DNA from 3 places in the Paenibacillus sp. FSL H7-0690 genome. Region 2 is predicted to be linked to each of the others. Evidence: predicted binding sites of a transcription regulator. Region 2 holds the regulator's gene; each other region holds the start of a gene.

Region 1 (3,512 bases), 1.3 Mb from region 2:
CATTAAATTGCCTTCCGTATTCATCATCCGAGTGTGTTCCGCAGTCCCATCCATCCCGGTATTCGCGGCGGGGATACCGCCCAATGCTGCTGATCCCACGGCATTTGATGCATAGCTAGCTCCCATTAGACTCATTGATAATACAGTACCGCATGCAAGGCTTGTTATCAGCTTGTTCACAGTGTTATGCCTCCCTTTAAGGTTAGTTATCACTGATAATTTCCCCTTGGACGGCACTGTCTATGCATGGTGGTTTTACTCTTTTACTACATTAACTGCCTTAGTCACAGCATCATAAGTAACCTTTGCTCCAAGCGCCTCAGCCAGCGCACGTATGGGTACATAGGTTGTTCCGGTATCGAGAACGCCATCGGTAAGCTTGCGGCCGTTTAGGTTAATGGTCACTGTAACGTCTTTGTTCACCTGATCATCCCCTCCGGTAATCTTTTTTAAAGCCTCTTTGGCTTGGTCCGTCGTTGGACGTTTACCTGCCCGAAGTTGATCTATAGTTAAACCGAAAGTCATTTGCAGATGTGAATAATCTTTAAAAGAGGTCCAGTCCCCGCCCCATTCTAAACCAAGCCGCTTAGCCTCCTGTACAACCTCTTGCCAATCTGCTGTCTTATCCTTATCACCATCACGATTGATATCCCAAGAAAGGCTAGTGCCATTCGGCAGCAAAAGCGCAAAATCAAACGCAAGACCATAATTATGATAGCTGGTACCGCCTTTAGCGTTGGTAACTATCGGTCCTGGTTTGCTTCTACCCTGCGCATACAAAGCATTTTGCTCAGCAATGGTCCGTAGACCCTGAGTAATAACGATAGGGACTCCTCTCGCATGGCTTTGCTGAATCAAAACATTCGCACCTGCCGCCAAGACAGGATGAAGCCCGACCAGACGCGCCGCGGATTTTTCCCTCAATTGCTCCAAAGTCAGCATAGAATCACCCCTTTGGTATATTCAATGATGACGCTGCCCTATTTGCCTGTACCCCTGTCCCCTTTAGGATGATTTCCACAAAAAAGGACAAAATATTTAACGAAAGGTGGGAGACATATGGATATTCATAGCGATAGCTATAAAGTTGCAGCCCTTAGTGAACAGGAAGAAGCACTGGAAATTATTCGGAATGCTGAAGCTTCCATTGCACATCTGACCGGTAATCCTACCGTTACCTTAATCGCTTATGAGAAAAGCGAAGGCAACGGCTCTCAGCATTAAACGATGTAGACCTCGACAATATCATCCACATCGATCCACTTCCATTCCTCCGCCCACTGCAGCTTAAACTCACGCGAGTGGGTGTGAATGGAAGTCACAAAACCACTTAACATAGTATTTTCAAAAGGGTCAAAAAGAACAACTGTCACTCGTACATGACTCCGCAACGACAAAGCCAGTGTACATTCAATCTCCTCCAGCTTCTGCTCATCCAGAATAGGCTTGATGCGGCGCAGCGTTTCCCGTTCATCTCTTATAATTCGTATCTTATGCTCCGGCAGCATCATGCGGCTGCTTTCCCACAGCCCGTTTTTCTCCAGCTTTTTGCCCATGGTAACCCCTCCTTAATTATATATCTATTCCTCTGAACACGAACGTATGTTTGTATTATATCCGCATCTTCGCATATTAATCAATAATCAGGAAAAAGATACCTTTTTAAGGGTCACTCTTTATTCAAAAGATGTATATTAATGTATATCTATCCAAGCTAAAATTCGCAGCAAAAAGACGCTGACAGATAAACTGCGCAGCGCCTGATTTGATTTATTCTTGAACAACGTCCCCAGACTCTGAGGTAGCCTGACCTTCGGAGTCTATAAGCCCTGTTGCTTCTCTTGCCTCGTTAAGCTTGGAAATACCGAATAACATCGCTACATCAGCGTTCTGATTCAATTCATTAAATTGCTCAGCCGTAACGTTTGCGGAATCAGCACCTTGAGAGGCCTCTTCTTTTAAAGAATAAGCACTTTCAAAGGCAACTTTAGACTCTTCGAGCAACTTACGAATGTCTTCAGGCAAGCTGGAGGAAATTTTTACTTTCTCGGCTTGATTCGATAAATCAGTTGCGGTACTCTGGAATTGCTTAATTTTCTTCTCCAACTGCTTGTCCGTGAGTTCTCCTGCTGAATAACCAGCAATGGCTTCGTTGAACTCCGCTAAAGAAGTTTTTCCTGACTCTTCAAGTTTAGACATTTCATTGTAGAAGTTTTGCACGGTCTCCTGCACTTCTTCCTCCGTGGCAGGTGCCGATGAAGTTGAATTATTGCTGCAGGCGCTAAGGATGACAGTCATCATCAGCATTCCTATTAGTAAAGCTTTTTTCATTATTTATCCCTCCACTTAACAGGATAATGTCGGTTTGTGTAAAGCGCAAATGAAATATATGTAAAATGACTGTTATGTTATAATTATTTTAATTGTGATCAGGAAAGGAGAGTATTTATGCCTTATTGCACCACCTGTGGAGCGGAATACAAGCAGGGCGCTAAATTTTGTGGAGAATGTGGAACCAGCCTTGACGGTACTGCTCCAGTAACCGCTCATCGACCCGCAGTAGATAATCATGTCATTCAAGAAGTTGTCCTCTGGAAAGGCAAACCTGCCGGCATCTCGGATCGACTCAAAGGAATCGTAGGACTTAACACAACTTCATATACCATTACAAGTCAGCGTATTATGGTAAAGACCGGACTTATCGGTAAAAATGTTGAAGAAATCGAATTGCTGCGCGTACGCGATTTATCCGTAAAACAGTCTATCATGGACCGGATGCTTGGCATTGGATCATTAACTGTATTTTCTGATGATGCCTCAGCGCCTCAGCTTCTTTTTCGAAAAATCCATGATGCCCAAACCGTCAAAGATGTTCTGCGCAAAGCCGTTCGTGACGAGAAGATCGCCAACAACATTAGCTACCGCGAGCAAATTTAAGACGTTCATACGTAAAAAGGCCCCGGAAAACCGGGGCTTTTTGCTTGCGCTTGCACACTTGAAGTACTCTTTTTATGGAAGATAAAATGCCCCCGCTGGGATAACCCCCTTGATCTGGCTCGGACTCTCCCACTGCAAAACAACCCGGGCGTCGCCCGCATTCTCATAATACTCCACCTTTATTTCATACGGCTTACCTGCAATCAGGTTTATGCTCCCTTTTCGTTCCTGGCCGCTCTGATTCACCCAACTATCAATGACTAGCCCGCCATCAATCCATACCCGTATCCCATCATCAGAGTAGGAATAAATGGTATACACCTCGCTAAAAGCAGCCGTCAGCTTCCCACTCCACCGCACAGAGAACGCATCTACACGAATGGCAGGATCAGGCGAACCTTGTCTCCATGAAAAGTTAATATTGGCATCCGTACGCAACAGTGCAGGCGTGCCGCTAAGCGTCATGTTATTGTAATATTGGCCACAGAGTCCACTCTCCAGCACACTATCCCCGATAGCAGCGAAAGCGGCGGCCTCAGCAGCATACTCCTCTCGTGTGAATACCATTTTATCGT
Region 2 (3,512 bases):
CAAATAAGTACATCAAGATAATCAGCATATAATCACACCTCCTAGTTATCTCATTAGACTCAAATTGTTGCTTATTGAAAGATATGCCTGAATGATCTCCACTAGTATCTTTTAAAAGGGAAATTCGTGGAATTATAGGATCGGCTTCACGATTAACCCAAAAAAAGCACCCAGAGAAACCTTCCGATTCTGCAAATGATGCAAAATTGGGGGTTGCTGCAAGGGTGCTTTTTAAGGTGATTATGAAAACCTATAGAAAATTGAAGGCAGTGATATGATCGGTATAAACAATCAGCTGTTTGTATTCGATCGGAGTCCCATAACTAGCATAAGGTCTTACAGTAACGTCATTGAGGACAACAAAGTTATAGCTGAAATTTTTATCAGGGTGTTCTGCTCCCAAATAAGATATGTATTCGTCTACAATTACATCATCCATCAAAGATTTTAAATCAAATACATCCTCTTTGTTGGAGACGGTTGGAGAGACGATTCCCTGAATGCTGCCAAAAGAGGTGAGCAAATTCACTTTTTTTCCACTAGCTTGTTCATCATTTAAAAGTAAACCGGACAGCTTACCCAGTGCATCGACTTTAAAATCGACGAGGGTTCTAATTTTTGAATTATTCAAACTAAACACATCCTTTTCAATTTGCAATCCTGTTAACAATATTCGACATATAATCACGAAACTCCTAGTATGCTAATGAAAAAATACTTACTTATGTAATGACCCCCATTTTTAATGTGATTTGGGGGTTGCCGAGCCTCCATTCGAATTTAATTTCTTATCGTTACTCGTGTGCCTATAGGGACAATAGCAGCGAGTGCTAACACATCCTCGTTGTACATCCGGATGCAGCCGTGGGACACCTCTTTCCCAATGGAGGAAGGGTCATTGTTTCCATGAATTCCGTAGTGTGGTTTAGACAGTCCCATCCAAAACACACCGAAGGGACCCCCTGGGTCGGGTTGTTTGTTAATAATAGTGAATTCACCCACTGGGGATTGGGTTAACATCTTACCGATGCCGACAGGGAAACCTCTAATCACAATATCATTGTCCAGAAGATATAACATTCGTTGGGTCAGATCTACAATAATTCGGTAGTTGGGCATTATACGCAACACTCCTTTCTAATTAGGATATGAGCAGAACGCCTAAAGGGTTATTCATAGAAAATGGCCATTTTAGCCACTGGGAACAAATGTTCGTAAGTGGTTGGAAAAGCAAATAAACGTAGAAAAAAGGCTGTTCCGCATATGCGGAACAGCCTTTTATGTTAGAAGTGCATACTTAGTGGATATCTCGAAACAATCCGATGACTCTTCCGAGAATAGTTACGCGATTAAGGCGAAGCGGCTCATAAGCTGGATTCTCCGGCTGAAGCCGTATATGATCACGTTCCTTGTAAAAGGTCTTAACGGTTGCTTCATCTTCTTCGGTCATGGCTACAACGATATCTCCGTTGTCCGCTGTTTGTTGTTGGCGAACAATCACATAGTCACCATTCATAATGCCTGCGTCCACCATACTATCACCCATGACAGACAGCATAAATACTTTGTTGTCACCTACATAGTGAGTAGGAAGTGGGAAGTAGTCTTCGATATTCTCTGTAGCAGTGATAGGTACCCCGGCGGTAACTTTACCTACAACAGGAATCCGTGAGATGGTCTGCGCGAATTGGTGAACATTCTCTGAATCCTCTTGGCCTAGTAATTCTATTGCACGTGGCTTCGTTGGATCTCGACGAATAAGTCCCTTCTTCTCAAGCCGGTCCAAATGACCGTGAACTGTGGAGCTGGAAGCAAGGCCAACAGCTTCTCCAATTTCCCGGACGGAAGGTGGATAACCCTTGCTGCGGACTTCGCTTCGTATAAATTCCAGGATCGCCAGCTGGCGACTTGAAATCTTTGACATTGGAATCAACCCCATATAGTAATGTTTGGGAAAATTATAACATAGAACTACCGTTCGCACAAACATAAGTTCTAACTATTATAAATATAAATCTGCTAGAGTTAAAAAATGGTAGACAAATGATAATAAAATGAACCGCTTGAGTCTCTCGAAAAAAAGAGAACAATTGTTCTGAAATAGTATTGAACAAAACACATGTTCGTGTTATTATAAATTCGAAAGTAAGAACAAGTGTTTGGAGGATGATGATTATGCTAAAATACAGTACATACCGCAGCATCTACGATAAGGCCCCAGTGGTTGAATCTATAGGACATAATGACGTTGCACGTAATTCCGCTAAGGTGAAAGAGATAACGGAACGTTTGCTTGGAGGGATGATTTCGTTGTTCCGTCAAGATTTCTTTATTAAGTTAATATTGATTTTCGTGCTAGTATTATCTGGCCTAACAGTAGTGGGAAATGTATTTGCAGGATCGACGACTATAATGAAGGAAGAGAAGCGGATTGTGGTTGAACGTGGAGATACACTATGGAGTATTGCTCTTAAGAATAAACCAGCTGATATGAAGACAGTTGTTTATATAGAAGGAATTAAACGTTCAAGTGGGATTAAGAGTAGTCAAATTAACGCTGGAGACATACTTACTTTACCTATTTATTAATTTTCTGAGAACATAATAGAATGACCAGTAGAGCTTGCAGGGAGTAGACCTTGACAAGCTCTTTTTCTCATGGCAGAGTTAGAATTAATTTATAGGGGGAGGGAAAGTATTGAATATTGATGAGTTGGTCGCGCGAATTAACGAATTGGCACGCAAACAGAAGAGCGTAGGCCTTAATCAAGAGGAAGTGGCGGAACGCGCCAAGCTTCGTGAAATTTACCTGGGGAATATCCGCAATAACTTCCGAGCACAATTAAATACTATTGAAGTAGTAGATAACGATGAGCATGAACAAGGTAACAAGGGGCTTAAACATTAGCTCGCTGTTCCTTTTCATAGATATTTCAGGATGACTAGGGGGAACGCACATGGCCCGTTCTTGGGAAAGAATGGTTCAACGCAACACACAGCAAATCAACAAGCAAAGAAAGAAACAAGGCAAGGATACGATTTATGCCTCTAAATCTCCTACCCAGAATGCCGAAGTCTTTAAAGGTCGCAACATTGCATTTCCGGTAGTGTTAGTGATACTTGGCACTATGTTTTGGGTAGTTGGTTCTATTGATCAGGCCAAAGGCAATGGCATGCTGGCTAATTGGCTGGGAGTAGTACTGTACTATTTGCTGGCAGCGCTATTGTTCTTCCGTCGTCCGTACTTGAAGGTGGAAAAAGCAAGACTGTCCACTATTAAATTCAATCGCGAACGCGGACTTCCAGCTGCAGATATTGAGAAAATCACCCTTTCGCGTGGAGCTGTAGTCATTAAGCACAAAGGGAAACGTACGAAATGGATTTTCACAAAACTTATGAATCGCTATGATACTAATGCGATGAGTACACGATTAGAAGCATTTGCTAAAGCTCACAACATTGAAGTAGTTCACGAATAGAACTAGACCAGTTAAAGGGAGAGGGAGACCTGT
Region 3 (3,512 bases), 300 kb from region 2:
CCGGACTTCGCCAGATTGCATTGCTAGAGGGAAAAGTGGTTGCCGCCAGCAAATGGGGCAAGATAAAGACGGTTGTACAAATTGTTGCGATCTCACTGCTGTTGTTGAATAATTTCCCATTTCAATTTGTCAGTATTCCTGTAGACGATATTGCTATTTGGGCCGCAGCGCTGATCACTATTTATTCTGGAATTGATTATTTTGTGAAGAATAAGGATCTGCTACAGCTGCATAATGCGTAAGCATGTAAGCTGGATATACAAGGAAAGGTAATAGGTGAAGCACCTATTACCTTTTTTGAAATCCAAAAGCAGTGTACCTACATTATAACGAGGAGGCGAAAGCCAGGTATGAAAGCGGAGATTATTGCAGTAGGGACAGAGCTTTTGCTCGGTCAAATCGTGAATAGTAATGCCCAGTTTTTGTCTATCGAGCTAGCTGCCATCGGGATCGATGTATACTTTCAAACCGTTGTCGGTGATAACAGCAGCCGCCTACAGCAAGCCATCGAGATCGCTCAGAGTCGGGCTGACGTTATTATCTTTACGGGCGGAATTGGCCCCACTGAGGATGATCTGACTAAAGACGCACTGGCTGCATCGCTAGGTAGAACGCTCCATATTGATCGTTTGGCGATGGATCATGTACAACGTTTCTTTGATGATCGTAAGATCGTTATGACCGAAAATAACCGCAAACAGGCACTTATAATTGAAGGAACTACACCGTTGCCGAATGAAATCGGTCTTGCGGTTGGGATTGCTTTTGAGCATGAGAAGAAATATTATATTGTGCTTCCAGGTCCACCTCGTGAGATGAAACCGATGTTCGTTGATAAAGCAGTACCGTGGCTACAGCAGCACGCCTTGACGAACGAAACACCGCTTTATTCAAAAATGCTCAAATTTGCCGGCATCGGAGAATCACTGCTGGAGGACAAGCTCATCGAACTGATTCGCAGTCAGACTGATCCAACGATTGCTCCGTATGCCAAAGAGGGAGAGGTAACTGTTCGTATTTCGACAAAGGCCCCTTCTGAGCATGAAGCTACAAAAAAGCTGGAGATACTGGAACAACAAATCAAGGAGATTTTGCCGGAACATTTGTATGCGAACATTGATGTGCCGCTGGAGCAATTGATTGTGGATTGGATGGCGGATGCCGGCCTGACCTTAAGTGCGGCAGAGAGCTGCACCGGAGGTTTGCTGATGGAGAGCATAACAAATATTCCAGGCAGTGCATCGATGTTTGCCGGCGGAATCGTCTGCTATTCGAATGACCTAAAGAAAAAGCTACTGAATGTGCCAAGTGCTTATTTGGAGGGACCCAATGCTCCTGGAGCCGTAAGTCGAGAAGTTGCCGAGGTGTTGGCTGACCAAGTGAGAATGATTGCAGACAGCGATTTCGGCTTATCTGTTACGGGTGTGGCTGGACCGGGTTATTCTGAGCGCAAGCCTGTTGGACTTGTATTTATCGGCTTGGCTGAACGGGGACGTAAGACAGAGGTCTATGAGCTTAATCTTAAAGGTACACGGGAAAATATCCGGTTGCGTACTGTAAAGGCTCTGCTGTATCGTCTGTGGCGGAGACTTGAGGAACGCAAGGTGGAGACACCTCTTGAGGGTTCAGACTTGTAATGGGAGATTAGCCCAGTTATAATAAACACATACGGAAGAACCGTGGCACTGAGATTTCTTTGCTGCGGTTTTTTGTATATTTGCAGAGATTTTGATCACGATGACTACTCATGATCATAAGTCGTTGATGTCCGGTGAAGTGGGGAATTTAATTAACTTCTATCTCCGGAGGGAGGCTTACAATAAAAGGGATAAATAACGCCCAAGACAAAAAAAACGAATGTATGTTCGAAAAAAAGCTTGGCAAGACCTTAAAAACACGTTATTATATTACTATAAACAGTGAAGGAAGTGGTCTGATTGTCAGATCGTCGTGCAGCGCTTGATATGGCGCTTCGTCAAATAGAAAAACAATTTGGTAAAGGTTCGGTAATGAAACTGGGAGAATCCACGCATATGCAAGTGGAAGTTGTACCTAGCGGATCTTTGGCACTTGATATTGCGTTAGGTATAGGCGGACTTCCAAAGGGACGTATTATTGAAGTATATGGACCGGAATCTTCAGGTAAAACAACAGTTGCTCTTCATGCTATTGCAGAAGTGCAAAGACAAGGCGGACAAGCTGCATTTATCGATGCCGAGCATGCGCTTGATCCGAAATATGCACGTAACTTGGGCGTAAATATCGATGAGTTGCTGCTTTCTCAGCCAGACACGGGTGAACAAGCGCTGGAAATCGCCGAAGCACTCGTTCGTAGTGGAGCCGTTGATATTATTGTCGTTGACTCCGTTGCTGCTTTGGTACCTAAGGCTGAAATTGAAGGCGATATGGGTGATTCCCACGTCGGATTGCAGGCTCGCTTGATGTCTCAAGCACTTCGTAAGCTTTCTGGTGCCATTAGCAAATCCAATACGATCGCTATCTTTATCAACCAGCTTCGTGAGAAGATCGGTGTTATGTTCGGTAACCCTGAGACAACTCCGGGTGGTCGTGCATTGAAATTCTACTCTTCTGTACGTTTAGATGTACGTCGCGTAGAGAGCATCAAGATGGGGAACGATGTGGTTGGTAACCGTACTAAGATCAAGATTGTGAAGAATAAAGTAGCCCCTCCTTTTAAACAGGCTGATGTTGATATTATGTACGGTGAAGGGATTTCCAAAGAGGGAAGTCTTGTAGATATCGGTACTGAAATGGATATCGTGAATAAGAGTGGTGCATGGTATTCCTACGAAGGCGAGCGTCTCGGTCAAGGCCGTGAGAATGCTAAACAGTTTTTGAAGGAACATCAGGATATTGCCCTTATTATTGAGAATAAGATCCGTGAAGCAAGTAATTTATCCACTATTGTTGCTGCGCCGAAGAATGAAGATATTATTGCAGAGCAAGAAGAAGAAGAGAAATTGCTTCTCGAAATCGAATAGTATATTAAGCAATAGGACGCCCTGTGATTGATTGTTGCAGGGTGTCTTTTCTTAACAAGTAACGAAAGTAAGACGATAACCGATCTATTGCTACGAGGTGACAAACAACTATGGTAATACAACTGGATTTTGAAGCAGAAGAACAAGATGAGCAGGTGTTATCTGATTTTCCTGAAGGAGAACTCTTAGAGATCACTAAAGTAGAACGTCAAAAGAAATCTGACCACCGTTATATCATACATTTCGGAGCATATAACATGACTGTGCACGAGGACGTCATGATTAAATATCGAATGATTACTGGTAATTCTTTTATGAAGGCTGATTTGGTGGAAATTGTTGTAGCTGATGAGCGTCAACGAGCTTATGTAGAAGGCCTCCGTTATCTAGAACGTAAACCACGCACCGCTATGGAAATGACTCGCCGTTTACGCCAGAAGGAAATAGGAGAGACTATTATTGCGGAAGTGGTGCAGCGGCTGCAGGAGGAAAGACTTCTTGATGACCCTT

Evidence for each region. The regulator LexA, encoded in region 2, represses DNA repair genes until DNA is damaged. The targets are predictions, from matches to a motif close to CGAACATATGTTCG.
Region 1: the regulator LexA is predicted to act here: its motif matches at 1,596-1,609, upstream of MHI32_RS22995 (YolD-like family protein).
Region 3: the regulator LexA is predicted to act here: its motif matches at 1,855-1,868, upstream of recA (recombinase RecA).

Annotation. Positions count from the first base shown of each region.
Region 1 is NZ_CP150281.1:5,211,289-5,214,800, forward strand. It holds gene MHI32_RS22980 (WGxxGxxG-CTERM domain-containing protein) at 1-180, opposite strand, end outside; gene MHI32_RS22985 (M15 family metallopeptidase) at 256-942, opposite strand; gene MHI32_RS22990 (hypothetical protein) at 1,060-1,224, shown strand; gene MHI32_RS22995 (YolD-like family protein) at 1,221-1,556, opposite strand; gene MHI32_RS23000 (hypothetical protein) at 1,771-2,331, opposite strand; gene MHI32_RS23005 (PH domain-containing protein) at 2,449-2,937, shown strand; gene MHI32_RS23010 (glycosyl hydrolase) at 3,010-3,512, opposite strand, start outside.
Region 2 is NZ_CP150281.1:3,881,638-3,885,149, reverse strand. It holds gene MHI32_RS17120 (hypothetical protein) at 1-28, opposite strand, end outside; gene MHI32_RS17115 (hypothetical protein) at 251-631, opposite strand; gene MHI32_RS17110 (L,D-transpeptidase) at 781-1,119, opposite strand; gene lexA (transcriptional repressor LexA) at 1,298-1,924, opposite strand; gene MHI32_RS17100 (LysM peptidoglycan-binding domain-containing protein) at 2,176-2,589, shown strand; gene MHI32_RS17095 (DUF896 domain-containing protein) at 2,699-2,908, shown strand; gene MHI32_RS17090 (hypothetical protein) at 2,958-3,479, shown strand.
Region 3 is NZ_CP150281.1:4,181,559-4,185,070, reverse strand. It holds gene pgsA (CDP-diacylglycerol--glycerol-3-phosphate 3-phosphatidyltransferase) at 1-242, shown strand, start outside; gene MHI32_RS18355 (competence/damage-inducible protein A) at 351-1,637, shown strand; gene recA (recombinase RecA) at 1,938-3,002, shown strand; gene MHI32_RS18345 (RecX family transcriptional regulator) at 3,113-3,512, shown strand, end outside.